One region of the Marinilactibacillus sp. XAAS-LB27 genome, then DNA from elsewhere that is predicted to be linked to it. Evidence: riboswitches for the same ligand, from Rfam matches in the RefSeq annotation. Region 1 holds a riboswitch; each other region holds the start of a gene.

Region 1 (7,331 bases):
AGGTCCGTTATTACCTGCTGTAACTGAATTTTGATTATCTCCAACTGGAGCACCTGTAGAAGTCGTTAATTTATTATTGCGTTCTATCACTATGTATCTCTCCCTACTTTTTGCTAACTTTTTTATTATAATTGATACAATCTAAGAAATGCAACCGTAGATTTAAAAGTCACTTTGATTTTCTATTTATATTGAATTGACTACAAACATATGTTAACTTAAACTTATAGACTTTTGTTTGAAATTATATTAAGGAGATTGGTACATATGAAAAAATCACATTCTATTATACTTGCACTGACTTTTACAGCACTCGCTTCAATTATGCTGTTTGCACTTTTAAAAGATGTTTTACCTGCTTATGCTAATCATGGTAGTTCTATGGTTGTGGGTACACTAGCATACATCACTATGGGTGGTATAGTTATTCTTTCTTCATTGAAAAACAAACAATTAGGAGGAGCTGGAGTCATTGCGACTTTAGGATTTGTTTTTTCGCACATCCTTATTGAGGCACGTTTATTCTCTTCTATAGGAATATCTGGCATAACGAATCCATTTGGATATGCTGCTATCGGTGCTTTATTACTTGCCGGTGCATCCTATTTAGTAAGTAAAGTACATTTTCTGTCTCAATTGACTTTGTATGTAAATGGGTTAATGGTAGCTGGAACTACGTTGGTTTATTACCATGTTGCTTCATTAGCACCTATCAGAGAATCCTTCTTGTTTTTTGTACCTTTTACCCTATTTTGTATCTGGACGGTTACCCAGTACGGTCTGCAAGTATCTCAAGCATTTAAAACGCGACTACAACCTGCTTAATATTAGCTACTAGAAAGGCCCCTTTCCTACTACCGGAAAGGGGCCTTTCTTATTTTTAAGGGCATACATAAAAGTTAACTTTTATGTTAAATTACCAATCTTTTTTCAACCACATTTCTTTTCTATACGCCATTTCCCAAAATGCATATTCCATCTCACTACTAATTACAAAAGCCTCCATCATCTGTGCTTGTTCGTCAGGTGAACTCGACTCGTATAGTTCATCTAAAATGGCTCTTTCCAGTTTTACATGTTCTTGCGCTTCAACACCTGCGTAAGTTTCGATCCATCTCTGATAGATCGGAACCGGCGACTGATTGGTGATCAAAGTGTCTCCTAATTCCTGGTACAACCAAGCACAGGGCAACATACTTGCAGCTGCACTATTAATCGTTCCTTCAAGCAATTGTCGGTACATATGTGATACATAGTGATACGCTGTCGGTGCAATCGGTGTAGCACGGACTTCTTCGTCTGTAATACCGAGTTCAGAGAAGAACGTTTCTCTAATCGCAATCTCTCCTAGCGACAAGTTTCCCGCATTCTCTACGAGTAAAGCTTTTAGTGCTGGATGGTTTGTTTTCTCAGCGATCAATGCATAAAGTTCACTAAAATGTTTCAAGTAATAATGATCTTGGATCAAGTAATAACGAAAGATTTCTGAATCCAAGATTCCCGCTTGTAATTCTGTGATGAAAGGATGGTTAAAACTACCTTCCCATGAAGCAGAAGCGGCTTTTTTGGCGTTGAGTGTAAAAGACATGAAAAACCTCCACTGTATATTGTTTAGACTACTCGCTTATCTTAGATTCTATGATCTCCACTACCGCTTTTTTAAGCTGTTGTGTTTTCTGAGCGACGTCTTCGGCTAGCATCAGTTCTGTGACAACAGAGACACCTGCAATACCCGTATGGCGAAGTGAATCAATATTATTTTCCTTCAGCCCACCAATCGCTACAATTGGAATCTCAACGGACGAAACGATTGTTTTCAGTGTTTCGATAGACGTACGTGCTGGATTTTTCTTTGTCTTGGTTGGGTATATTGCGCCAACTCCTAGGTAATCTGCGCCAGCTTTTTCTGCTTCTCTTGCGCGTTCAACATCTTTTGCAGAAACACCGAGTATTTTGTCGTTTCCAATCAGTCTGCGAACGACTTCTATTGGTAATTCGTCGTCACCAATATGAACACCCGCAGCATCAACCGCTAGGCAGATATCGACTCGGTCATTGATGATCAAAGGAACGTCAAAACGGTCTGTTAGGTCTTTCACCTTTTGAGCTAATCTATAAAAATCATTTGTCGTTGCTTCTTTTTCACGCAGCTGCACGAGTGTTACGCCATTTCCACAAGCGGTTTTGATCACATTTAAAAAAGAATCTTCGTCAAAATCGTATCTTCCTGTTACAAGGTAAAGAGTTAGTTCTTTCATTTTTCCCATCCTTTCACTGATTGGTTCCAGTTTTCTTCCATCAAGAGTGATAGATGGTTTAATGTTTGAAAGCGGAAATCGGCAAGTCCATTGCTTTGGGACTTGGCTTTCTCACCACAAAGATTGAAGTAACTGACTGCGCCGATTACGGCATCGAATGGATCTTGACCGTCTCCTAAGAGTGCCGCAATCAGTGCCCCAACAATATCACCTGTTCCTGTGAATCGATCGAGCTCTTCGACACCATTAGAAAGCATCACAGTGCGGTCATGCGATACGACGATATCTTTTGGTCCGGTCGCTAAGAAAGTCGTATAGGGATAATATTGACTCATCTCTTTCAAGGCATCGATCAGTTCGTTCAGACTTTCTTCTCCCTGATCCAGTTCGTTGCCGTCAACACCTCGTCCATGACTCGTTAATTCGCAGAAATTTCTCAGTTCTGAAGTGTTTCCTTTTACAACAGTTGGATGGTTCTCAACTAGCGCAAGGCTGACTTGATTACGGATATCACTAACGCCATAACCAACTAGATCAACGACTGTCGGCTTCTTCGTTTCTTTTGCGTAGCGACTTGCTTCTAGCAGACTAATCTGACGTTTTTCTGAAAGATGTCCAAGGTTTAAAAGCAAAGCGTCCGTTTGAGTAAAAAGCTGTTTAAATTCTCTAGAGTCATCTGCCATGATCGGTTTAGCTCCTACGTAAAGCAGCGCATTCGCCATCGACTCACAAGTGATTTCATTGGTAATGCATTGTACTAATGGAGACTGTTTTAATGGGAACTGATTCGAAAGGTCATGATTTAATGCCATGAAGCGGACCTCCTATAAATAATTTCTGAGTACGTTTGAAAGTAGACGTTTCTTTTAATTTGACTAGCACTAAAAAGGCCATTACAGAACCAATCAAAGTCGCTCCAACAAATCTTGGCGTGTAAATAAACCAGTACAAACTCTGTTGGCTACCAGTGAACCAAACCATCACGGGATAAGAAAGTAGTGAACCAATGATACCTGTTCCAATAATCTCTCCCGCCATCGACCAGTACATATTTCGGCCGAATTTATAAAATACCCCAGCTAAGAAAGCTCCAAATACGGCCCCCGTTAAAGCCAGTGGTGGAATGCCTAAAAGTAACATACGAATCAGGCCGCATATTAAAGCCATCAGCGTTCCGTATAGCGGACCGAGTAAAACACCCGCAATAATATTCATGACGCTAGACATGGGCGCCATTCCTTCGATTCGCATCAATGGTGACAACACCACGTCTAATGCAATCATCAATGCTAGTAAGGTCAATCTGTGGATTCGATTTTTTTCCACGTAAAAAAACTCCTTTCTGCGAAAAGCAAAAGGAGTGCGGTCTGAGACAGACGGAGTCATACAATCAAAATAAAACGATTGCATAAAATCAGTCTACAACTACATTTCCCTGCGCCAGTCCTAACTGTATCAGGTTCAATGGGTATAATCTCAGCTAAATAGCACCCCAAATGTTCTTTTCAATTGATTAGAGTATAGCACACTTTTTTTGATGGGACTACAGGCTTATAAATAAATACAGGATTCTCGCTCATTTAATCTTTCTTAAATTAATTTTCAAGAAAATTACGGTATACTAACGGTAACGATTATTGACTAAACGAATGAACTCTAAGGCGGTATACGTATGAACATGAATCAAGAAGTACTGTTAGCGAATCTCTATAACTTGATCCTTAATCCAGCGACACGTGATTGGGAGCGTTCTTTACTTTCAGAAACAAAAGATCGCCTAGATGATGGAAAAAGTGTGGAAAGTCATCTTTCAAAAATCGAGGCCGATCTACGTCCTCTGGCGCTGAGGAGTAATCTCACACCTGACGTGATGGATTTTTACAACCTGATTACTGGTAATTTAAAAACAGATACTTTGTTTGATATAGACAACCACACCGTTGACGATGAAAATAATCAGGACAGTGCCATTTTTGCTGGTGGTTGTTTCTGGTGTATGGTAGAACCATTTGAGACAAGAGAAGGCATCATTTCCGTTTTATCTGGCTATACAGGGGGACACGTTGACCACCCTACTTATGACCAAGTCAGCGGTGATTATACGGGACATGTAGAAGCTGTGGAAATTATTTTTGATACGCGCATGATTCAGTACGCCGATCTTGTGGACCTTTACTGGCAGCTAACAGATCCTACCGATGCACATGGTCAGTTCGCAGACCGTGGTGAACGTTACCGTCCGATTATATTTTACCGCAATGAAGCTCAACACAAAATTGCCACGGAATCCAAAAAACGTGTGATCGACTCGAACAAATATACGAAACCAATCGTTACTGCAATCGAACCAGCCAGTACTTTCTGGCCTGCAGAAAACTATCACCAGCAATTCTATAAAAAGAACCGTAAACGATATAAAAGTATGGAACAATCGCGCCGTCAGTTTTTGTTTTTTCAGCGATTGCGTGGGAAAGTGCACGCTAAACTTAACGGATTCAAAAAGTAGAAGTGATATTTAATGGTTTATTATTTTGTAATTAAACTCAAAAGTTTTCTTCAGTATAAACATGTGCTCTAATTATAAGAAAAGAACCCCAACGAGTGAGGTTCTTTAAAGACTTTACTTAAATTTGATCTTCTGTATTCACGATTGAATCGTCTTGTTTCGATTTTCCTCCACGCTCGTATACTTTAACCTCTAATCCTTCTTCTTCTAAGAATTGACCGAAAGGAATAAGGTCTTGTGCTTCATAGCGTTCTTTGAACTCGTTGATTTCTTCTTCTGAGTAAAGTTTCGGATCTAGTCTCAGACGCTCAACCGGTATCGGACGATCATTACTGATTTTGACGTCAATCACTACTGTACGTCCAGATTTTTCCAAATCAACCGCTTTTTGGAAGGTTTCTTCTAACTCACTGATTTCTTTAACGGTAAAACCAACCGCTCCTTGCGCTTCACCGAATTTAGCGTAATCAGAAGATTGGAAATCTACGCCAAAATAATAGTGGTTTGTATCTTCTTGTTCTGCTTTAATGAAGGCATATTCTTCATTGGAGAAGACAACGTGAATACTTGGTAATTTGTGTTGAACAGTTGTGATAATGTCTTGCATTACCATTGAAAAGGCACCATCACCAGTCAGATCCCACACTTGCCTATTCGGGAAGGATTTCTTCGCTGCAATAGCCCCTGGTAGTCCGCTTCCCATCGTTGCGAACACGCCTGACGTTCTCCACATATTTTTCGGTGTCATTTTCAAATGACGTATAGAAGTTTGAGTGGTATTCCCAACATCTGTAGAGTAAATGGCATCATCGTCCGCCACTTTGTTTATAGCATTATAGGCTTGATACACCTGCAGTTTACCTTCTGTTTTCTTTTCAAGCTTATCAATATAAGCAGCCCAGTTTTTAACATTTTTTATATTAGCACGATACCATGCACTTTCTTGTTTTTCAGAGATCCTATCTGTGATCGAGCGAATCGCTGATCCAGCGTCTCCTAAAATCGCTACATCAACTGGATGTCTTTTCCCTAATTTATAGGGATCGATATCGATTTGAATGAACTTATCAATGTTATCAAACACACCCGTTACCTCAGTAAAAGGATAGTTACTTCCTGCAAACAATACTACATCTGCTTCTTCAAACACTTCCACCGCTGGTTTTCGTGCGACTCGGTTTGCGGATCCCAGTAAAGCTTCGAAGTCATGTGGAAAATTGTCATAGTTTAAACCAGTAATAGCGACTGGCGCTTTCAACTTACGAGACAGCCCCATGACTGCATCGCCATTTCCTCGTGTTCCGATTCCGGCATATATGACCGGGCGTTTTGCATTTTCCAAGATTTTAGCTGCATCTTCAATATCTTTTTCATCTGGTATGGAATACGTTGGTGTACGACGAGCATTGGCAGATGAATACCAGCTATCGTTGTCTATTTCAACCCATCCATAACTGACTGGCACCTCTACAACCGCTACTCCATTTCGGGTAATCGCTGTACGAATCGCTTCATCCATGACTTTTGGTAACTGTTCCGCGTACGCTACCCGACGATTGTATATCGCTACATCAGCAAATAACGGATTATGATTCATTTCCTGAAAGGCATCCATATTGATTTCATTTTCTGCACGCTGCCCAATAATCGCTAACATCGGTACGCCATCTTCTCGAGCATCATATAAACCATTCATCAAATGCGTCGCTCCAGGTCCACCTGAACCAAAGACTACGCCGATTTCTCCACTGAATTTCGCCTGCATAGATGCTGCGATTGCACCAACTTCTTCGTGACGCACTTGAATAAAATCCATTTTCGTCTCTTCATGCTTCAGTGCATCCATCCAAGAGTTTAAAGATCCTGCCGGTAATCCGTAAATCTGTTTGACGCCCCAGCTTTCCAATACCTTGATTGCTGCAACGGCTGCTTCGATTTTCCCATTGTTTTCAGTCATAATTTACTAATCCTCCCACTAGTTAGTGTTTTCGGTTAAGTTTATTGTCTCAAACATTGGCTTATGCATTTTTAGAATACACCCACTAAGTCAATCATTCAAAGATTTAGGGCTGAGAGCATAAATATAAAAGACTCCAAATCGAAGATCATTTCACTCAAAAATTGCTCAAATACCCATTAACTTGTTATAATTCATTTATATCAATTCACCTATAATAGAAGGGAAATAAACCATTTTATGAAGATTAGAGAAAGCCATCAAGTAGATCTAGATTACCTAGTAGATATCTGGTACGAGGCTTCGCTTGATGCTCATGATTTCATTGCACCAAATTACTGGAGAGAACAGCAGGTCGTAATGAAAGAGAAGTACCTACCGCTATCTGAAACGTATGTTATATCAGAAGGGAACGGCATTGTAGGATTTGTCTCCTTGGTAGACGATTATTTGGCTGCACTGTTTATTGATGTGAATGTTCAAGGCGAGGGATATGGAAAAGCACTACTCAATTTTGTTAAAGATCAAAGAGATTTTATCCAATTAACTGTTTATAAAAAGAATCAGAATGCTGTAGATTTCTATTTGAAGAATCATTTTTCTATTAAAG
Region 2 (7,331 bases), on a different contig from region 1:
TTCTCTGAAACTTAATTCTACAACGAGTTTACTGAAAGCTTCTTCATTATCCTTTGGAACAATGATCATATAAGCAGATTCATCTTGTCTACTATAAATTTCTTCAAAGTATACAGTAGCTAACTCATCTAATCCTTGGGTTAATAAAGGTGCATGTTCATTATCAACTGTTCCGATGTGAACATTCAACAACTTAAGTCCTTTAACTTCTTGAGGAAGGAAATTAAGTCCTCGCCATTTTCTTAAAAATGATTCTTCTTCTTGAAGAGCCTTTTTCTGCTCTTCAATCTGATTCAACTTTTGTTCTCTTGAATTCACTTTGTCGATTAAATCATCCACGTCTACGTTTGAAACATGGCTCTCCAATTCTTCCAAAGAGAAAACATCACGCTTTGTCTTTAATTTTTCAATCGTTCCAGGTTGAGGAACATACTTGTTAACAAAAGTGATTGCGTGCTCAATATCTTGAATTTTTGTTTGAAAATCCGCAGTTTCTTTGTAAGAATCTGTGACTTCAAACTGATCAAGAATTTCTTCTTCTAAAACATCCGATAGTGAAATGACTTCGATACTCTGCATTTCTTGAATAGAACGCAACAATGTTTCTTTGTTCTGTTGCTCGGCCATCAAAGTCAGTTTTTTCATTTTAGCGATTGCCATATCGACGCACTACCTCCTCTGCTATTCGATTGGCTAGAGCATTTTTGTTCTCTTGATAAGCCTGTTCGAACCGCTCTGCTTCTCTACTAGCGGATTCATCCATTTCAGCTTTGTCTTTCTCTAATTTACTACTGTAAATTTGCTCTTGCTCAGACTTGTATTCTGACAACTCTGCTTCAAGTGCTGTTCGAATAGATTCAACTTCTTGGGCTGTTTCTTTTTCGATCTGCTTGATTTCGTTATCAGCATCTTTCCGTAATTGAGAAGCGCGTGCTTCAGCGTCTTTTACATAATTAATTGCCTCACGGTTCATATCGTGCCTCCTTCCGCCAAAAAGGGCGCAACTAACAAGCCTCTTCTCACCCCAGAAGAAATTATCCTTGAAAGCTCACGCCCAACCGCATTAATATTTTATTTCGACTACGAGTAATATGATACCATACGTCTCACGAGATTTCAATTCGATAGCCCTACTATAAATGAAGATTTTTGTTGTAGAATCAAAGATTGTTAGCACTTGCAACTTCATATTCTTTATTTTAAGTTTACTCTAACCAATTGTGGACACTTTAACCTAAGATTCTTAATATCGCGAGTTTTCAATAGTGTTTTCATCACTATGATTTGTATTTTATAGTCCCTATTTTTTATTATGTTATTTAAACTCTAACTCAAAATAAACGTACACATTGAAACAGACAGTCAATGAAATTTTCCGAAGTTAAAAACCATTTAACCTTAACTGTACTTACTTAGTAGAAGGCTTCTTAAGTCGAAATTTAGTTGTCCAAATTGACTTTCTAATTCTTTGTTGACAAACGGAATGCGTGTTCGGTATAATCTATTTAAACAAACGTTCGGGAGATGAGCTCATGGAAAAATTTGCAGTTGAAAAAAATCAAATCCTTCATTACTTCAAAGAAACTTATTTAAATCGTAGTCACTTTGCAGTTCATAAACAAATGCCAGCTTTACAACTAAGACACTTCATCAAACAAGCTGTGCGTAAACAGAAACTGATTACTATACAATTGAATCCATCTGCACACGACTCATCTATATCCGAATGTACTGGAACAGCTTCTTTTTCTCCTTATAGTAGTCAAATCATTTTGAATAGCCATAATAGTAATACTGTTCATTTGATAAACAGTGATCAAATCAGACATATTAGACTAGTTAAGTAAACTCTATAGTTTAAACTTTCGTTTTATTTATTGCTAGTATATTTCTTAACACTAAAAAGTCTTCAGAGGGAGAAACACGTTCCCTTTGAAGACTTTTTCACGTTATTACAAATGAATTTTATACATACTTATTACAAAACCTATAGTATTGGCGAAAACAAACGACTAAATTGCTGCTTGAATAATTCCCATTTAGAATACTGGTTTATGATTTCTCGAGTTAATTCATAAGAAGCTTCCATATCTTTCTCGAAAATAGCTACTTGCTCTTTCGCCAAATGGCGATCGTAAATAAAGGTATTGACTTCAAAGTTCAGCTTAAAACTTCTTATATCAAAGTTGGCTGTACCCACTGATAATATTTCTCCATCTATTACGATTGTCTTTGCATGAATAAATCCAGCATCGTAAATATATACTTTGACGCCTGAGTTAATCATTTCTTCCGCATAGCTAAGAGTAGCACGGTATATGAAAGGATGATCTGGTTTGTTGGGGATCATCAATTTAACATCAATACCAGATAAACTCGCAATTTTTATCGTTTCCATCAACGCTTCATCTGGTATGAAATAGGGTGTCTGGATATAAACGGACTCCTTAGCCATACTAATCATTTTAAGAAAACCTTTTTTAATTGCATGCATTTCAGTATCTGGTCCGCTGGAAACAATTTGTAGATCAGTGGAGCCTATAAAAGATGAAACTGGAAAATAACTTTCTTCATAACTGACTGGATGATGTTTTACAGATGCATTCCAGTCCATCAAAAACCTTGTTTGCAAAGGAAGAACACCGTTTCCGTTGATTCTAAGATGTGTATCTCTCCAGTATCCCATCTTTTCGTAGAGACCCAAATAATCATCTCCGACATTAAAGCCTCCTGTATAACCCACTTTTCCATCGATTACGACTATTTTTCTGTGATTTCTGTAGTTCAGTCTGAAAAATTTAGAACCGAAGAAAGGCTCAGCTTTTCCTCCTAGAGCTTTTAGATGTTCAAAGAAATGAGCGCCTACGACTCTAGCCCCAATCGGATCATATAAAACTTTAACTTCAACCCCATTTTCAGCTCTTTCTTCTAGAGCTTTTAACAATCTTGTACCAATACCATCTGCTTTAAATATATAGTAAGTCACATGAATGTGGTGTTCTGCTTTACCGATGTCTTCTATTAATCTATCGAATTTTTCTTTACCATCTGTGATAATATCCACTTTATTTCCTTTGGTTAAAATAGCTTCATTACTTTCTAAGAAGAGAGAAACTAGTTCCAAGGTAGCATCCATATGCTTCGCTTCCGGAACATCTAGATTTTCGGACTCAATTAACTGTTTTTGCGCTTCAACCAATTGCGTCATACCAATTCTTTTCTGTGATCGAATGTCGAAAATATTTTCTTGAGATATTTTTCGTCCAAGAAATAGGTAAAGAACAATTCCGATCCCGGGTAACATTGTAATGACGAGTAGCCATGCCCATATTGCTGCAATATCTCTTTCTCTTTCTCTGAAAACTGTTATAAATGCTAAAATTGAATTGATAAAAATAAATAACCAGAATATTGTTCTAATAATCTCCATTTTATTCCCCTTATAGTCTTTTATTGACTCCTCTACGAACACCTGACACTAGCCTTCTAGAGTTTTTCTTAATCAGTTTACACTATTCTGCCTTTACCCGTCTACATATATTATCCCTAGAGGGCTCCTAAAGCGAAGTCCCTTTTAAAAGAATACGTTATTTTGTAACAATTGGTTGGTAAAAAACAAAGCAGCCTCTAATAGTAGAGACTGCTTGATGGAAAATATTTTCAAGAATTAATTTTTTGATTTAGGCACAAACATAGATGATGCTCTATCGAATAATAACACCAACACTATAATCGTGACCGCTATTGTTGCCAGCATGCTCGCTCCATTAAATAGCAAAGAAAACGTTATTGGATCAAGCCCCCACACTGCATAGTCTCCAAAAAAGAATACACCAGCTAAAAAATGCCAGAACCAACGTGCAGCCGATCCTATGAATGTCGTGATGATCAAATACTTTTTAGCGCTGCTCAGTGAATTTTCTTTTATATTTTTGATGATGGTTTGGCTAAAGTACCCGGCAAAACCAACACAAGTGAAAGCAAATCCATATTCAATAATAAATTGATAGATATTCAATATATAAGCTGTTCCAGCTACTACATGCAAAATTCCCCATAAAAAGCCCGCAAATAAACCAGGCAACATTCCTCTTCTAATGGCAAAAAATGTCAACGGAATCGTCCCTAATGAAACACTAAAAGATGATCCAATCCCTATGGGTATTAAAGACAAAATCATGGCAATGGCCGCAAATAGTGTCCCTTCAATATAAATTCTTAACTTCTCGTTCTGCATACAAAAACTCCTCCTATAGATACTATGTATACTAGAGGAGGAGTAAATTCTTATCATCATAGCAAAAAAGCACAAAAATACTTTTAGACACTGATTCTAGGTACTCTCCCTACGCACGTACGAACGTACAGGTTCAAAGGGTCTGGACTTTATAGTCCACTCTCAGCCAATTCAATTGGCTCCCCTAGTACAAATAGTTAATTTATCGTGATTTATTTGAATCGACGATTTTGGTTCACTTCCATTATAACAGGTAAGATGATTGGACGTCTACGTGTTTTTTTGAATAAATGATTTCCGAGTTCTTCTCTAATATCTTGCTTGATAGATCCCCAGTCGAAATCATTATGTTCAAGATTTTTGCGTACCACGTCAGTAACGATTTCGTTAGACTCATTAATTAAATCCTGACTTTCTTTAACAAAGACAAACCCTCTTGTTACAATGTGTGGGCCAGAAACGACTTTGCGTTTTTTCCGGTCGATCGTTACAACCGCTACAAAAATACCATCTTCAGATAATAGTCGTCTATCTCTTAAAACAATATTTCCAATGTCTCCAATACCAATTCCATCAATTAACGTATTTTCAGCTGGTACTTGACCAGTCTGATTCATTTTACCATTTTGATAGTTCAAAACATCTCCATTACTTAAAATAAAGATATCTGCGTTATCCATACCTGTTTCGTTTGCTAAATCAGCGTGAGCTGCAAGCATACGATACTCTCCTTGGATTGGTATAAAATACTTCGGTTGAAGTAAATTGATCATCAATTGTAAATCGTTCGGCGTAGCATGACCAGAAGCTTTCATATTATCAGAAATATGCTTAACAGTAGCACCCGCTCTGTAGATCAAGTTTTCTGTTTCAGCAACGGTTACTTCCATTGCAATAGATGGACTTGTAGCAATAAATACAAGATCATTTTCTTTAATGTTAACTTGTCCATGATTGCCTGTTGCCATACGGCTAAGTGTTTTAATTGGTTCACCAGAAGCGCCAGTTTCAAGTACGATAATTTGGTTATCATCAAACTGATCAATTTTATCCACTGAGACGATTAAATTTTCATCAGGAAGTGTCAATTTGTCTAATTCAATCGCTGTTGCGAGAATCGCTTCAAGATTACGTCCTGTTATGAATACTTTTCTTCCAGATGCTTGTGCCGCATTCAGCACTTGTTGAATACGTAAAATATTACTTGCTACTGCAGCAACAATAATTCTACTATTTGAGTCTTGGAAAATATCCAAAACTTCTTCTTGAACTTTTTTCTCAGAAACATTTTCTATCGTACTTTCTGCTTCATTTGAATCACTCAATAACGCAAGTACACCCTCTTTACCGATCTCAGAAATCTGAGAAAAGTCCGTACGGTATCCTTCACTTGCACTCTGATCAAACTTAAAGTTTCCAGTGTAGACAATGTTCCCGTCATCAGTCTTAACAGAAATACCCATAGAGTCAGGTATAGTATGCGTTGTTCTGAAAAATTTCACTAAGTTTCCATGAAAATCAATTTCTGTGTGTTCATCGATTACATGATAATCATCAAAATCGGCACCAAGACTGGATTCATTAACAAATAATTTTGCTAATGCAATGGTTAGTTCTGATCCAAACACAGGTACATTGAAAGATTCAAGGAAGTATGGCAATGCGCCTATAGCATCCTCATGTCCGTGTGATAAAAACACACCTGCAATGCGGTCTTTGTTTTCTAGTAAATAGCTGAAGTCAGGAATAACTGCATCAATACCATACAAGTCGTCTTCTGGATACATTAATCCACAATCCAAGACAAAGATGTCCTCTCCTGATTCAATGACATATAAATTTTTTCCGTTTTCTCTTACTCCTCCAAAAGGAATAATCTTAATATTACTCAAATTTTTCACCTCTAAAAGTTGATTTAACGTATAGTTCAACTTAGTTATTATAGTCTATTTCGCCTATTTTTCTTACGTCCGTTCACTCTACACTGATTTTAGTATAGCATAGAAATTCCTTATTTCCTACTAATCTTCTACTTAGGAACGAGTCGACTTTCTCTTTTAGTATCTGTATACTTTACTACTATAAACTTGAAGGAAATGGAGATCAAATCATGGTTCCTCAAAACTTAAAAGCTATTCATCTGGATTACTTAAACAGTGAGCCCACTCATTCTGCTTCAATAATAGAAGTTAGTGAGGCTTGTTCATGTTCTGAAAAAATGACAAAGAAGGTATTAGAAGAACTATCAGAAGATGGAATGCCCATCAAATTTGACTTTAAAACGGTTACGCTCTTGAACCCTATTTTATCTAAAACGTCTATTATAAACCAGCTGGAAACTGAAAGAATTGGTCATCATATAATACTTCTTCAGTCAGTTGATTCTACAAATGACTATATCAAAAAGCATCTGAGTTCATTAAATCATGGTTCCTTAGTTCTTGCCCATGAACAGACAGTTGGAAAAGGACGGTTAGGACGACAGTGGTCTTCCCCTGCTGGAAAAACAATATCGATGAGTCTACTACTCAAACCTTCAAATCAAAAGCTCCGTTACTCTATTTTGACACAAATGGCCGCTGCTGCACTTGTCCAATCTTTATCAGCTAATAATATTCAGGCAGAAATCAAATGGCCCAATGATGTGTTGGTCCATAAAAAGAAAATATCTGGCATTTTAACTGAAGCAGAATATTCAGGAAGTCAACTTGAAGGCATCATTATTGGTATAGGAGTCAATACCAATCTGGATAAAGAGGATATTCCGCTATTCTTAAAAGAAAAAGCCAGTTCTCTTAAAATAGAAGTCGAAACAGTTGATCCAAACAAGATTATTTCTAAATTTTTAGAGTTTTTTGAAACCTATTATGAATCTTGGCTCTCTGATCAGGACTCGAAGCCTTTTTTAGATGTTTGCAGAAAACACTCCGCTTTGATCGGGCATCAATATTGGATTGAAGACACAGATAGTAGAAGAAAAGCTTCTATCGACTCTCTAGATGTTGATGGGGCCCTAGTCGTAACTTATTTAGATACTTCTGAAACAACGCCACTCATTTCCACTCATTATTCTATTCGAGGGGACAATGGATAT
Region 3 (7,331 bases), on a different contig from region 1:
ATTTCTGTTATATTCTCTATTATACTGTATTCAGTATAATTATTTATAATATGAATAAAGTATAATAAAAAAATACTATTCAACAGTAAAAAGGAGAGAAACAGTGGAAGATAAGAAGATAGAAATAAAACAGCATTATGGATTACTGACAGCATTGTCTATGATTGTCGGTATCTGTGTAGGTTCAGGAATCTTTTTCAAATCAGATGATATCCTAGCTTATACGGGTGGCGATGTTTTACTAGGCGTGCTTGTATTCTGTATTGGGGCTTTATGTGTGATATTTGGGAGTATCACTTTAACTGAATTAGCTAGTAGAACAGAAAAAACTGGTGGCGTAGTGGGGTATTTTGAAGAGTTCATTTCACCTGCGGCAGCTAGTGCATTTGGCTGGTTCCAAGTATGGGTTTATTTCCCAACAATCACAGTAGTAGTTGCATGGGTAGCTGGAATTTACACCACAATGCTGTTTAACTTACCATCAACACTTGAAACACAAGTCGGTATAGGACTTATTTATTTAACATTCTTATTTGGAATGAACTATATTTCGCTTAAAGCAGGTGGACGTTTCCAAAATCTTACGACGTTCATTAAATTGATTCCCTTAATTGGGATTGGACTTGTAGGGTTGTTCTGGAGTGCACCAAATCCTGAAATTCCAAACGAAGTGGCTGTAATCGGAACAAGCTCTGTAGGACTCGGCTGGCTTGCAGCCTTAGCGCCAATGGCTTTCTCTTTTGAAGGATGGGTTATCTCGACAACCATCACACCAGAAGTTAAAAATGCTAAACGCAATATGCCAATTGCTTTAACCATTGGACCTTTAATTGTACTCGTTGTCTACCTAGCTTACTTCTTAGGAACAGTATCGATTGTTGGAGAAGAGTATATCTTGTCCACAGGAGATGCTGCAATCAGTCAGATTGGTACAGCTATACTTGGGGCAAATGGTGAATCGATCATGCTTACTTTTGTTTTGATTGCTGTTTTAGGTGTAGTCAATGGATTGACTTTAGGATATATCCGTCTGCCTCAAGCACTTGCGACAAAAAACATGATTCCAATGAGTGACAGTATCAAAGTCATGGATGCAAAAAGAGAATTATCACCAGCTTCGACTATTTTTGCTTTTGTAGTTAGCTTGGTATGGATGGGATTACATTATATCTCACAAAAAACGTCCTTGTTATCAGGCGGAGATATCAGTGAAATCGCGATTGTATTCAGTTACTTGGCATACGCTGTTCTTTACTTGAAAGTGATCCAATTGAAACGAGAAGGTGTCATCAAAAATGTCTTCTTAGGCTATGTTGCACCAGTACTTGGAACACTTGGTTCGCTGGTCATTTTAGTAGGAGGAATCTTCTCTAATCCGACTTTTGTACCCTTTTTCCTGATTTTCTCTTTACTTGTCTGTATCGCTGGATTCGTTTATTATCAAAAGAAAAATCAAATCGCATCATAATAAAATAAACCATCCTCTATCTTACAGCTCAGCTGAAAGCGAAGAGGATGGTTTATTATTATGTTGAATGACCAATAATGAAGTTAGTTTAATGGATAGCCCGATTCCAAAAACGTAACTTTTTCATCTGATTTTGACTAATAACTTTTCAGCCCTTCTATGTTAAGGTAAAATCGACTATGCAGAAGAAATTATCAAAACTTTTGATCAGCAGTATTTAAAAAAAATTATTCAGTTCCCATATTGATTTTTGCTTTAACAAAAAAGAACTAGATTTAAGGAATAGGTCGAATTAAAAGGAAAAGGGGTAAACAAAATGACTGACCAATTAGACACATTCAAATTCCATGATATGACATTAACTTGGATAGACGGAGGCATAACTTCAATGGATGGAGGTGCGATGTTTGGCCCCGTCCCGAAACCACTTTGGTCAAGGAAATATCCAGCTAATGAAAAGAACCAGATTGAATTACCAACGGATGCGATTTTAATACAATATAAAAATAAAAATTATTTAATTGATGCAGGAGTCGGCACTGGGAAGCTATCAGATAAGCAAATTCGAAATTATGGTGTGCGAGAAGAAACGAAGATCGAAGAAAGTCTGAATCAAGTTGGATTAGCCGTTCAAGATATTGACGGTTTAATCATGACCCACATGCACTTCGATCATGCTGGAGGCTTAACTCAGTTGAAAGAAGGGCAATATGTATCGACCTTTCCAAATGCTGTGATCTATGTAAATGATATTGAATGGGAAGAAATTCGCCATCCCAATATCCGTTCAAAAAGTACGTACTGGAAAGAAAACTGGGAAGCGGTTCAGGAGCAAGTCAGAACATTTAATAAGAGTCTTGAAATCGTCCCGGGTATTGAACTAATCCATACCGGCGGACACAGCAAGGGACATGCTATTGTAAAACTGACACAGAACCAAGAAACGCTTTTACATCTAGCGGACATCATGCCTACGCATGCTCATCAAAACCCCCTATGGGTGCTTGGATTTGATGATTATCCGATGGATTCTATTGACGCCAAGCTATACTGGATGGAAGAAGCGCGTAAGCTCAATGCAAAATTCATCTTTTACCATGATGCTTTTTATAGAATGGTGCAGTGGGATTATAGTGGGAAGCAAATTATCGATGACCTTAAAAGAACGAAACAAGCTTACATTCAATTTTAAAAAGAAAAAGACAATTAGTAATCATTTACTTGCTTGTTTTGATGTGCTCAATCATTTTTAACTCTAGATTAGCTTTTCTTTTCAAAACAATTAAGAATGACGTAAGGTTGATACGGTTGGTTAAAAACGTTGAATCTAAAGGACGAAAGTCGAGTCCTAAAATGCCTAAATTTTGCTTCTTTTGATATATGTGGTATAATGTTACTACATTAAGAATAAATATGAAGTATTATATAAAATCGTTTTAACGAAGTTTAATCGATCTGGCGCAACTATAGAGTTGTAAGGACACAGTAGAGGTAGGGACTGTGTTGTTTAAATGAGAAACTCAGTCATATAATTTGAATAGTAATTTAGCACGAATTAACTGTATAAGTCATTTATTTTTAATCAGAGAGCCGCTCCCTTAACTGGGAGGGGCTTTTGTCAATTTTAAGGCAATTTAATCCAATACTTAAAGGGAAATTGGGTGAATGTTTTTTAAAATAATATAGTATATTATTTTAAAAGCTTATGATATGATTTATGTAATTGAATACATAAAAAGACCACTAGGGGAGCTTATTGCTGAAATGCTGAGGCTGAGATAGGTAGAAACCTGACCCTTAGGACCTGATCTGGATAAAGCCAGCGTAGGAAAAGTGGAATGAACGATTTTGACTCTAGCACTCTCTTTTGAGAAGGCTTTATTGAGATTGCAAATAAGCCGACACCACTTTTCTGTCCGCAAAGGATAGTGAAGGGGTGTTTTTTATTTGTTCAAAAAAAGTGAAAAGAGGAAAAGCAATGAGTGAACAGAAGACCGTTTTAGTGACAGGATCAAGTCGAGGACTAGGTGCTGTGATTGCGAAACAGTTCGGTGAAAAAGGATATAAAGTAGTAGTCAATTACTTTAAAAGTAAGGAAAAGGCGCTTAAGGTTGTTGAAGAGATAGGGGAAGGAAACGCAATCGCCATCCAAGCAGATGTCAGAAATAAACAACAAGTAGAAGCCATGGTAAAAAAAGCAACAGAACAATTTGGACCTATCGATATCGTCGTAAACAATGCTTTAATCAATTTTGAATTTAATCCAGTCACCCAAGGAGCGGTGGAAGAATTGACTTGGGAAAATTACAATGAACAGCTTCAAGGAACGGTCCAATCTGCTTTGAATACAATCCAAGCGGTCCTTCCCGGAATGAAAAAACAAGGATATGGTCGTATAATCAATATTGGAACAAACTTGTTTCAAAATCCCGTAGTACCTTATCACCAATACACAACTGCGAAAGCGGCACTCATTGGTTTTACTAGGAATATGGCAAAAGAGCTCGGGAAAGATCAGATCACAGTCAATATGGTGTCTGGTGGATTATTAGAACGGACAGATGCTAGTGCAGTGACTACGCCAGAAGTTTTTGATTTGATAGCAGCTAGTTCTGCACTAAATCGTGTGACAGAACCAACAGATGTAGCGGAAGTCGTTGTTTTCTTGGGGTCTGAAGCTTCAAGAGGCGTCACGGGGCAGAATATTGTTGTAGATAGCGGACTGACAATGAATTAAGAAATAAATAGTTTTGTAGAAAGTGATTAATCATTTTATTGATTAGAAGCAAAAAGCTACGCCTTAGTGGGTGTAGCTTTTTACTTGTTCGGGGTAATGTTCACTAGAAAATTTTGGTATACTATAAGAAACTGATAGATAAGGAAGCTAAGCGATTGAAAGACTTACTTAAAGATGACGAACGTATTGATCAGTTGATGCAATACGATATAGAAATTATACAGAGCCCTTCAGTCTTCTCTTTTTCACTAGATGCCGTATTATTAGGAGAGTTTGCTCAAGTACCCAAGCATAATCGCGCTAAAATTATCGATCTTTGTTCTGGGAACGGTGCGGTTGCCCTTATGCTTAGTCAAAAGACGGCTAGTCCGGTGATGGGGATAGAGATTCAGGAAAGACTTGTAGATATGGCAAATAGAAGTATCAAGTTGAATCAGTTAGAGGAACAAGTAACAATGAAAAAGGCTGATGTTAAAGAAATCAGAGAAATGATTCGTCACGATTCGGTGGATGTCGTAACTTGTAATCCACCTTATTTCAAAGTGACAGAAGAAAGCCTTCAGAATCCAAACACGCACCTTGCGATTGCCAGACATGAAATCTTTTTGTCTCTGGAGGAAATGATGAAAGCAACGGCTTTTTTACTTAAAACAAAAGGGAAAGCTTATTTTGTACACAGACCGGATCGGTTTTTAGAAATCTTGGATGCTATGCGTGCCGTTAACCTTGCGCCTAAAAGAGTCCGATTCGTTTACCCTAAAGAGCATAAAGAAGCAAACATGATATTGATTGAAGGCATCAAAAATGGAAAAGAAACAGGATTCTCTGTGCTCCCCCCTTTATTTGTGTTTGATCAAAATGACCAATATTTACCAGAAGTGAGAAGGATGATTTATGGAACTGAACGAAGTAAAGAATAGCTATTTCTATGTCCTACATTGTAAAGATGGTTCGTTTTATGGTGGATATACCACAGACCTAGAGCGAAGACTAGATGAACATAATTCTGGTACAGGTGCGAAATACACCAAACCAGCCTATAGACGCCCCCTTAGAATGATTTATGCTGAAATTCATCCAACGAGAAGTGCAGCGACGAAAGCCGAAGCAGCCTTTAAAAAACGAACAAGAATTAGTAAAGAACGATATTTGAAACAAAACGGAGTGGGGTTACCATTCAGTCAACAAGAACGATGCAAGATTGTAAGAAGAGAGGATGCAGTTGATGCAGACGCAAAAGAGTTATGAGAAAACAGAAACAGGTATGTTATATCTCGTACCGACACCGATTGGGAATTTAGAAGATATGACGTTTAGAGCCATCAGAATGTTGAAAGAAGCAGATTTAATTGCTGCTGAAGATACCAGAAACACCCAGAAATTACTGAATCATTTTGAAATTCAGACAAGTCAGATTAGCTTTCACGAACATAACTCAAATGAACGTACACCAAAACTGATTGAACGAATGATTGCCGGAGAAACGATTGCTCAGGTGAGTGACGCAGGTATGCCTTCGATTAGCGATCCGGGTGTAGACTTGGTTAAAGCAGCTATTGAGGCGGGGATTGCAGTTGTCCCATTACCGGGAGCAAATGCTGCACTGCCAGCACTCATTGCTTCTGGTATCTCACCCCAACCGTTTTACTTTCACGGGTTCTTACCGAGGAAGAAAAAAGATTTGCATACTGAACTGGAAACACTGAATAAACGCCAGGAAACCATCATTTTCTATGAATCGCCACATCGATTAAAAGCGCTACTGGAACAAATTGAAAAAGTCATGGGGCCAGATCGAAAGATTGTTTTAGCTAGAGAATTAACGAAAAGATATGAAGAATTTATCAGAGGAACAGTTTCTGAAGTGTCTGAATGGGCGCAAGCAGAGCAGATTCGAGGAGAATTCTGTGTGATTCTTGAAGGAAATGCTCATCCGATTTTAGACCAAGAAATCGCAGAATGGCAAAATTGGTCTGTAAAAGAACATGTCGAAAAATTAATGGAATCAGACGGGTTAAATAGTAAACAGGCAATAAAAGAAGTATCTATTTTAAGAGAACAACCTAAAAGAGACATTTATTCTGAGTATCACGAGATATAAGACAATTATAGTATTCTTAAAAAAGATACAGTATACTATAATCAAATGAAGGAGGTAGTCTTTATGAAAAAATGGACGAAAATAATCACGCTCTTAACTGTTGGGGCTGCGCTAGCTGCGTGTAGCAACGATAATGATGAAGCTGTAGTGGCACCTGAAACAGAACAAGAAACGACTACTGAGACAGCTACGGAAACAACTACTGAAACGACTGAAGAAACTGAACCAGTCGATGAAACCGAAGATCAAAGAGCAGCGTATCAAGCTGAACTAGATCAAGCACAAGCGCAATATGATAATGAACAGTTGGATGAATCAGCTGGAACATTGTCTGTTTTACTTAAAGAAGATTTAACGGAATATCAAGCCATTAAGGTTGAAGCTGAAGGACTTTTAGAAAAAGTCACGCTCGCTCAAGCGGAACAAGCAAGACAAGTAGCGGGAACCTCTTCTGACAAAACTGAGTATCAGACAGAGCGTAGCTCTTCTGTGCTTGCAGAAAAATACTTAGCTGAAACAGGTCAGTCTATCGAAGCTGCAACAGACGAAGAATTGGGAAGCTGGTTATCTGCTCAAGATAAGAAAGCAGAAGAAACAAGTTCGAGTTCTGAAACAGACGCAGAAGAAACGACAGAAACAGAAGCTGAACCAGAAAATGAATTTGCTACTGACGAAGAAGCGGAAGATTATGCATTCGATCAACTAATTGGAAGACTAGGATTGTCGAATGAAAACTACTCTTATTTTGTGAATAAAACAGATGATCAGTGGGTAACAATTGAAGCAAGAGAGTCAATGGAACAAGACGGCGTAGAATGGTCGAACATGATTGGGATGTACCGTTATAACCTTGAAAATGATTCCATTGAAAAATTGGATTCTATAACAGGGGAATATGAAAGCGTACGGTAAGAGGCCTAGATTCTTAGAAAAATGAAAGCGACACTGACGAGTCAATCGTCAGTGTCTTTTTTTAGTTCTAAACTTACGGAAGTGGAAAATAGAAATTTGAAGCGCCCTGTGTC
Region 4 (7,331 bases), on a different contig from region 1:
GGTAGGAAGTCAACGAGAGGGACTATGTTCATAATTGTAATTTCTTATTAAAAAGAAACCCACCATAGGAAGAAAGATAAGCTGTAGCTTATCCTCAAAACCAATAACTTTTAGAATTTTCATTAGATTCCAAAGCATTCATCAGTATCAATAATGAGGTGATAACAATTATAGTAAAGAATCAGAGAAAAGAGCCAGATTTGCTAAAAAAGCTCATATATTTGGATGCACGAACTACGTTAAGGGAATCTGACCGAAGACTACTATGGAATCTCGAAAAAGGATATACAGGGGAGGAGCAATTTGATACCCTACTCGCTAAACATCTAACCAATGACGCTTTGATACTAAATGATTTACTACTAAAAACTAGCGGAAGTACTTTTCAAATAGATACCTTAGTGATATCTGGAGGTACAATCCATCTGTACGAAATCAAAAATTATTCAGGTGATTACATTTTGACCAACGAAGGATTATCGACAGTATCCGGAAAAGTTATCAGAAACCCTACTATTCAGCTAGCCAGAACCAAACAAAACCTCACTAATCTAATCAGAGAAACACATTTTAAACATAAAATTGAAGCACACGTCGTCTTCATTCATCCCACATTTACCCTTTATAATGCCAGTACCACCGATTCTTTTATCTTCCCCACACAAATTGAAACCCACCTCATCAAAATAAACGATCAGCTTAAAATGCCATCCCAAAAAGACAGACAACTGGCTGAAAAACTAGTGGATGGACAGGAGACTCAGAATCAGCATGAACAAACTACGCCCGAATACCCTTATGAACTGTTAGAAAAAGGGGTTGTCTGTCCGCACTGCAATACGCTTTCCTTGTCGAGCGGTCTTAGAATGAAAAGTTGTCTGACCTGCGGGCATAAAGTACCACTAGAATCAGCTATATTAGAAAGTGTTAGACAATATCAAGTTTTGTTTCCAGAAGGTAAGGTGACTACAAATCAAATCGATGACTGGTGCGGTAAACAAACATCAACAAAAAGCATACGAAAAGTGCTAGAAACACATTTCACCATGGTAGGAACGAATAAACTGAAAGAATATATTTAAGGAGAAATTTTCTGTAATCAAATGTACGATGAACCTTTCGTGGTGATCGTTCTCATTATACCGTTCCACAGAGTACGGATTTCCTGACTTTGAATGTAGCCATCACCAAGAATGAAATCGGCCTTAAGCGTTACTATCAAAGAGACTGATCAGTAAAGTCCAAAACAACAAAAAAACCACCTGCAGATGCAAGTGGTTAAAAAGGAGACGGACGATTACTTGGAGGAGTAATCGCCCTGAAAAATAAGTTGGTTGTTGTGGGTATGAACATAGTATAGAAAATATATTTGAAGAAGGTATGATGAACCGATGAAAAAAAACGTAAAAAATAGAAAGAGTTGAGACAAATAATCGACGCTCATGCATATGGTATTTCCGGCATAGAACTGATATAATGAAACCGTTAAATTAAAAGAACTAGGGGAGCATAGAGCTTTCAGTAAAGACCGAGGATTTCCAACAACCCTCCAACCAAACTGATTGTGAAAGCTGAGAAAGGTAAGACCTGACCCTTAACCTGAACTAGGTAATGCTAGCGGAGGGAAGTGATCATGATGAATAGCAGATCAAGTAATCTGTATTCTTATTTAGTGTGAACCGACTCTCTTCTATCAATTTTGGAAGAGTTTTTTTGTGTCTTAAAATGTCTAGAGAGTGGGATGAGCAAAATGACAAAACAATACAATTTTCAAATAGTAGCGCAACAAATAATAGAAAAGACCACCTTTTTATCGGTTATGGCGATTGAAAAAGTGCTCGGTGTACAAGGAGGAACTAGAAAATGACGACCAAACAAGTATTGACGATTGCAGGCAGTGACAGTGGTGGTGGAGCAGGGATTCAAGCAGACTTAAAAACCTTTCAGGAAAGAAACGTATTTGGGGTATCCGTATTAACGGCGGTCACGGCTCAGAATACGCTTGGGGTTCACGGAGTACACCCTATGCCGCTTGAAATGGTCGAAGCACAATTGGATGCGATCTTTAGTGACTTCAACTTGTCAGCGATAAAAACAGGTATGCTGGTTAATGGAGATTATATGGAGCTTATTGCAAACAAGCTTTTAGATAATAAAATAGCCCCGCTGATCATTGATCCGGTAATGGTCGCAAAAGGTGGCCATCCCTTAATGGCATCCACTGCGGTCGAAGTCATGAAAAGCAGACTGGTCCCTCTAGCCGATGTCATCACACCCAATATTCCAGAAGCCGAGGCATTGACAGGGACTGAGATTATGAATAAAAAATCTATGCTTAAAGCCGCCTATCAGTTAAAAGAAGCTGGCAGCAAAGTTGTCATCATTAAAGGTGGTCATGCTTTAGATGATCCGCAAGCCTCTGACTTGATACTGCTTGAAAGTGGAGAGGAAGTTTGGTTATCCACTCCTAGAATTGACACGAAAAATACCCATGGTACAGGGTGTACGTATTCAGCGTGTATTACAGCTGAAATTGCAAAAGGTCATTCAGTGCTAGAAGCCATCAAGACTGCCAAAGCTTACATTCAGGCCGCAATATCTGATCCATTGGAACAGGTTGGTCACGGTCATGGTCCGACGAATCACTGGGCTTACCGTAAACTTAATTAATATAAAAGTAGACAAAAAAATCCCATTAGGAAAGAGCGAACATTCGCTGAATCCTAATGGGATTTTTTTAAGGAAGGAAAACATTCCAACCTCAATTAAAATTAAGACATATCTAGTCTCTTATGTTTCTATATTCAGCAGTGTATACAATTCAATCAGGGGAGAAAGAAAGTTCAGCTTCATATAGAATAAATTTCTTTTCAAAAGAACAAAGTAAAGTGGGGGGCCACTTTAAAACGTTCAATATTAGGGGGAGAAAAGAAAAGTGTTTTATAATTCTGACACTATAGATAGTTTAACAATAAATATTTTACTTATCCTTAAAATCAGTTAAGGTTTTAGCTGATAAAAATAATAATTTCCTCAGCTAACCGTAATTATTGTAACGCGTTCACCATAGCTTTGTTAAAAGCAGGTAAATCTTCAGGCGTACGACTTGAAATTAAACCAGAATCATCAATGACAACTTCTTCATCACGGAAGTTTGCACCGGCATTTTTAAGGTCAATCGCTACTTGAGATACTGAAGTAATGTCTTTCCCTTTTACAACTTCAGCATTGATTAATAATTGTGGTCCGTGACAGATTGAGAAAATCGGTTTTTTATTTTCAGAGAATGCACGTGTGAAGTTCAAGAAACGCTCATCTTTACGTAGTTGATCAGGTGAAAACCCACCAGGTATGAGTAGTGCGTCAAAATCTTCTGGTGAAACATCGTCAATACTTTTGTCGATTATAACAGAAGCTTTCCCTTTTTTACCTTCAACTGTCTCGCCAGCTTCAAAGCCAATCGTTACAATTTCGTGGCCTGCTTTCTCAAGTTCTTCTTTTGGTGAAGTGAATTCTACATCTTCAAATAATTTTGTCATAACCGTTGCTACTTTTTTACCCATGTCTAAATTCCTCCTATTATTTTTTCTACACTTAGTGTATCGCGCACATAGAATGGGTGCAAATCTAATGCTTATAACAGTTGCTGTTTCTCATGGTATTATCTCACCGATAAGATATGTTATGATGAATGAAGATACAAAGTATGACGAGTCTGAAACCAATAGGATGGAGTGAACAGAGATGAATATTGCATTAATTGCTCACGATAAAAAGAAAGAAGACATCATTAAACTGGCAACGGCCTACAAGGCAATATTAGAAAAACATACTTTACTTGCGACAGGAACAACGGGCACACGCATTATAGAAGAAACAGGTTTGGATGTTCATCGATTCAAATCAGGTCCGCTAGGTGGGGACCAACAAATTGGTGCCTACATATCAGACAATAAAATGGATCTTGTGATTTTCATAAGAGACCCACTAACAGCACAAGCACACGAACCAGATATCTCTGCTTTACTAAGGTTGAGTGACGTATATGAAATTCCGCTAGCCACCAACGTAGGTTCAGCAGAAATTTTACTCAGAGGGCTCGATGCAGACTTTTACCAGTGGAGAGATTTTTTCAGAGGTAAAGGTAGAGAAGATTTACCGATCTAAAATGAACGACTAGGTGCACGTGGAAGAAAGGGTATAAAATGAGTTTACTAATTATAATAGGTCTTGCGTTAATCGTATATGGTGGTATTTCTCTGAAACATCCAAAGCAACTCAAGAGAAATCAACAACCAGTCAATAAAAAACAAGATAAATACTGGTTATGGTATAACAGCGTTTATGTACTCGGAAGTGTCGTATCTTTGATTGTTGGGTTGCTACTAGTACTTGCGGGAATCGTTTTTTACAGATAAATCATTCAATTAAATAATAGAGAGAATATAAAAAAACGAGTTATTATATACAACTATAATAACTCGACTTTTTAATTTATAATAATGAATGACGCTAGTTTCAGTAGGGAAAGGATGCTATCGATCTTTTAATCTGCTGCCGCCTCTTGGTGTGAATGAGAAGTATTTGAAACACCATAATGCACTCAAGCCAATGACGATATAGACAATACGCGTTCCCCATTCTTCTGGGCTACCGAAGACAAGCTCTACGGCATTGAAACCAATTAATCCAATCAGTAGCAAATGAATGCCTCCGAGTATCAGGATGCCTAATGCAATTCTATCTAATATTTTCAAGGTATAGCCTCCTTTTATACGAACTAACTATATTTTACGAAATATACTGGATAATGTCGATAAATAAATAGAAGTTACTTTGCAATTATACCGCTTAAATATAAAAAAAGTAAATAGAGAGACTGCTTGGATTTGTGATTAAAGTTCGTCTATCGTTGTGTTATAATCGGATTACATAAGAAAATAGCAGTTAAAAAATATTAAAACGAATAAAATGAAGGCTTAAGGTTTTATTCGTTCGTAAAAACGGAGGATAACTTTTGAATACAGACATTGAAATCGCACAAGCCTCAAAAATGAGACCTATTGAATCTATCGCTCAAAAGTTAGGGATTGAACAAAAAAATCTTGAACAATATGGACCTTACAAAGCTAAAATCACTTTGTCTGGAGAAAGTATTGAATCCAAGCAAAAAGGCAAGCTCATTCTAGTTACGGCAATCAACCCAACGCCAGCAGGAGAAGGGAAAACGACTACTTCTGTCGGACTTGGAGATGCATTACAGAAGATTGGCAAAAAAGCGGCCATTGCACTGCGTGAACCTTCCTTAGGTCCAGTATTTGGATTGAAAGGAGGCGCCGCTGGTGGCGGATACGCTCAAGTGATTCCGATGGAAGACTTGAATCTTCACTTCACAGGAGATATTCATGCGATTGGAGCAGCCAACAACCTAGTTGCAGCTATGGTCGACAATCACATTTACCAAGGAAATGAACTGGAAATAGACCCAAGGCGTGTAACTTGGAGAAGAGCGATTGATATGAATGATAGACAGCTTCGGTCACTAATTAGTGGTATCGGTGCACGCTCTAACGGTATGCCAAGAGAAGATGGGTTTGATATTACTGTTGCTTCGGAAATTATGGCAGTACTCTGCTTATCTACTTCTATTGATGAACTGAAAGCAAAGTTAAAGAACTGTATAGTTGGATATACTTATGACAACCGTCCTGTTACAGTCGGTCAACTAGGTGTAGAAGGAGCAGCTGCTGCGCTATTGAAAGATGCCTTGAAACCGAATCTTGTGCAAACGTTGGAGCAGACACCCGTGTTTGTTCACGGTGGACCTTTTGCGAATATCGCACACGGTTGCAATAGCTTACTGGCAACAAAAATGGCTTTAGCGCATGCAGATTATGTCGTTACAGAAGCTGGGTTTGGAGCGGACTTAGGTGCAGAGAAATTTTTGGATATTAAATGTCGTATGGGCGGACTCGAGCCAGATGCAGTCGTCATTGTTGCAACCATCAGAGCGCTTAAAATGCACGGGGGCGTTCAAAAAAGCCAACTAGATGGAGAAAATATTGAAGCATTAAAAGCGGGTTTACCAAACTTATTGAAGCATGTCGAAAATATTCAGGTTGTATTCGGATTGAATGCAGTCGTCGCTATCAATACCTTTCCGCAAGACACAACAGCTGAACTGGAAGTGCTAAAAGAGGCTTGTTTAGCACACGGTGTTCAAGTTGTTCAGTCTGATGTCTGGGCTGAAGGTGGCAGCGGAGGAACAGAGCTAGCGAAACAAGTCGTTGAGATCTGTGATCAGCCATCCAAATTAACATTCGCTTACGAGTTAGAAGATTCCATTGAAGAAAAAATCGAGAAAATCGTTCAAAAAGTCTATGGTGGATCAGGAACAGAATGGACTACAATTGCTAAAAAGACTGCAGAAAAACTCACCGCACTCGGTTACGGAAACCTGCCTATTTGTATGGCTAAAACGCAGTATTCTTTGTCTGATCAAGCAGAAAAATTAGGTAGACCAAAAGGTTTCAGTGTAAATATTAGAGCGCTATCGATTTCTGCAGGAGCTGGCTTTATCGTTGTCTTAACTGGCAACATCATGCGTATGCCAGGACTCCCTAAAAAACCAGCTGCTGAACAAGTGGATATTACATCTGAAGGAAAGATAACCGGATTATTCTAGAAGAAAGAAGGACAATCGAGATGACAGAACAGTCAATATCTGATTACTTGAATCAGCTGCAGTCGGAAAATGGCTTGCCAGGAGGTGGGAGTGCTACTGCGCTAGTAGGTGCAATGAGTGCCGCGCTCGTTCACATGGTCTCAGAAATTCAACAAGATAAAAAAACTTTGAAGGACTCAAGGCAGGAAGTCATAACCATTCTTAAAGAAGCCGAAGAAGTTAAAGAGCACTTTGAGAAACTCAAAGACCAGGATGCTATTGCTTTTGAGCCTGTTTCTAAAGCATATAAGCTGCCCAAAGATACAGAAGAACAAAAAAGTAGTCGTCAGAAAGCAATCGAAAAAGGGCTTCATAGTGCTGTACAGCCGCCTTTAAGCATGATGAAAACGACATTGAAACTGATTGAGTTGTATGAACGGCTCGCTCGCTTGCCAATCAAAGGATCTATTGTAAATGATATTGCTGTAGGTGTATTGTTTGCCAGAACGACACTGCAATCTTCTCATTTGAATGTCCTTGTAAATACAAACTTTATGAAAGATGAACAAACAAAAAAAGAGCTAGAGGGATTAGGGAATACATATCTTGTCCAAGGTGAAGAAAAAGCAGACCAGATATACGCAGATTCAAAATACTATTTGATGCA

What was found. A riboswitch is a leader RNA that binds a small molecule or an ion and turns the genes downstream of it on or off. The one in region 1 is predicted to bind thiamine pyrophosphate.
Region 2: linked by a shared signal. The riboswitch ahead of thiT (energy-coupled thiamine transporter ThiT) and the one ahead of thiW (energy coupling factor transporter S component ThiW) in region 1 are both predicted to bind thiamine pyrophosphate.
Region 3: linked by a shared signal. The riboswitch ahead of VXN63_RS10155 (3-oxoacyl-ACP reductase) and the one ahead of thiW (energy coupling factor transporter S component ThiW) in region 1 are both predicted to bind thiamine pyrophosphate.
Region 4: linked by a shared signal. The riboswitch ahead of thiD (bifunctional hydroxymethylpyrimidine kinase/phosphomethylpyrimidine kinase) and the one ahead of thiW (energy coupling factor transporter S component ThiW) in region 1 are both predicted to bind thiamine pyrophosphate.

Annotation. Positions count from the first base shown of each region.
Region 1 covers NZ_JAYXKP010000010.1:65,387-72,717, reverse strand. The annotation lists gene VXN63_RS11515 (catalase) at 1-90, opposite strand, end outside; gene VXN63_RS11510 (hypothetical protein) at 268-825, shown strand; gene tenA (thiaminase II) at 917-1,588, opposite strand; gene thiE (thiamine phosphate synthase) at 1,617-2,267, opposite strand; gene VXN63_RS11495 (hydroxyethylthiazole kinase) at 2,255-3,070, opposite strand; gene thiW (energy coupling factor transporter S component ThiW) at 3,054-3,542, opposite strand; TPP riboswitch at 3,674-3,763, opposite strand; gene msrA (peptide-methionine (S)-S-oxide reductase MsrA) at 3,931-4,764, shown strand; gene spxB (pyruvate oxidase) at 4,883-6,721, opposite strand; gene VXN63_RS11475 (N-acetyltransferase) at 6,962-7,331, shown strand, end outside.
Region 2 covers NZ_JAYXKP010000001.1:653,115-660,445, forward strand. The annotation lists gene VXN63_RS03150 (V-type ATP synthase subunit I) at 1-660, opposite strand, end outside; gene VXN63_RS03155 (hypothetical protein) at 647-973, opposite strand; sodium ion sensor (DUF1646 type) at 1,014-1,060, opposite strand; gene VXN63_RS03160 (hypothetical protein) at 1,533-1,847, shown strand; gene cls (cardiolipin synthase) at 1,988-3,430, opposite strand; gene thiT (energy-coupled thiamine transporter ThiT) at 3,668-4,237, opposite strand; TPP riboswitch at 4,326-4,433, opposite strand; gene VXN63_RS03175 (ribonuclease J) at 4,450-6,129, opposite strand; gene VXN63_RS03180 (biotin--[acetyl-CoA-carboxylase] ligase) at 6,348-7,331, shown strand, end outside.
Region 3 covers NZ_JAYXKP010000008.1:9,905-17,235, forward strand. The annotation lists gene VXN63_RS10145 (APC family permease) at 104-1,468, shown strand; gene VXN63_RS10150 (YtnP family quorum-quenching lactonase) at 1,785-2,660, shown strand; TPP riboswitch at 3,204-3,317, shown strand; gene VXN63_RS10155 (3-oxoacyl-ACP reductase) at 3,447-4,205, shown strand; gene VXN63_RS10160 (tRNA1(Val) (adenine(37)-N6)-methyltransferase) at 4,403-5,125, shown strand; gene VXN63_RS10165 (GIY-YIG nuclease family protein) at 5,100-5,453, shown strand; gene rsmI (16S rRNA (cytidine(1402)-2'-O)-methyltransferase) at 5,431-6,306, shown strand; gene VXN63_RS10175 (hypothetical protein) at 6,370-7,218, shown strand.
Region 4 covers NZ_JAYXKP010000011.1:13,377-20,707, forward strand. The annotation lists gene VXN63_RS11590 (nuclease-related domain-containing protein) at 222-1,082, shown strand; TPP riboswitch at 1,492-1,643, shown strand; gene thiD (bifunctional hydroxymethylpyrimidine kinase/phosphomethylpyrimidine kinase) at 1,864-2,670, shown strand; gene VXN63_RS11600 (type 1 glutamine amidotransferase domain-containing protein) at 3,048-3,563, opposite strand; gene mgsA (methylglyoxal synthase) at 3,745-4,167, shown strand; gene VXN63_RS11610 (hypothetical protein) at 4,206-4,418, shown strand; gene VXN63_RS11615 (DUF378 domain-containing protein) at 4,536-4,757, opposite strand; gene VXN63_RS11620 (formate--tetrahydrofolate ligase) at 5,018-6,685, shown strand; gene VXN63_RS11625 (cyclodeaminase/cyclohydrolase family protein) at 6,706-7,331, shown strand, end outside.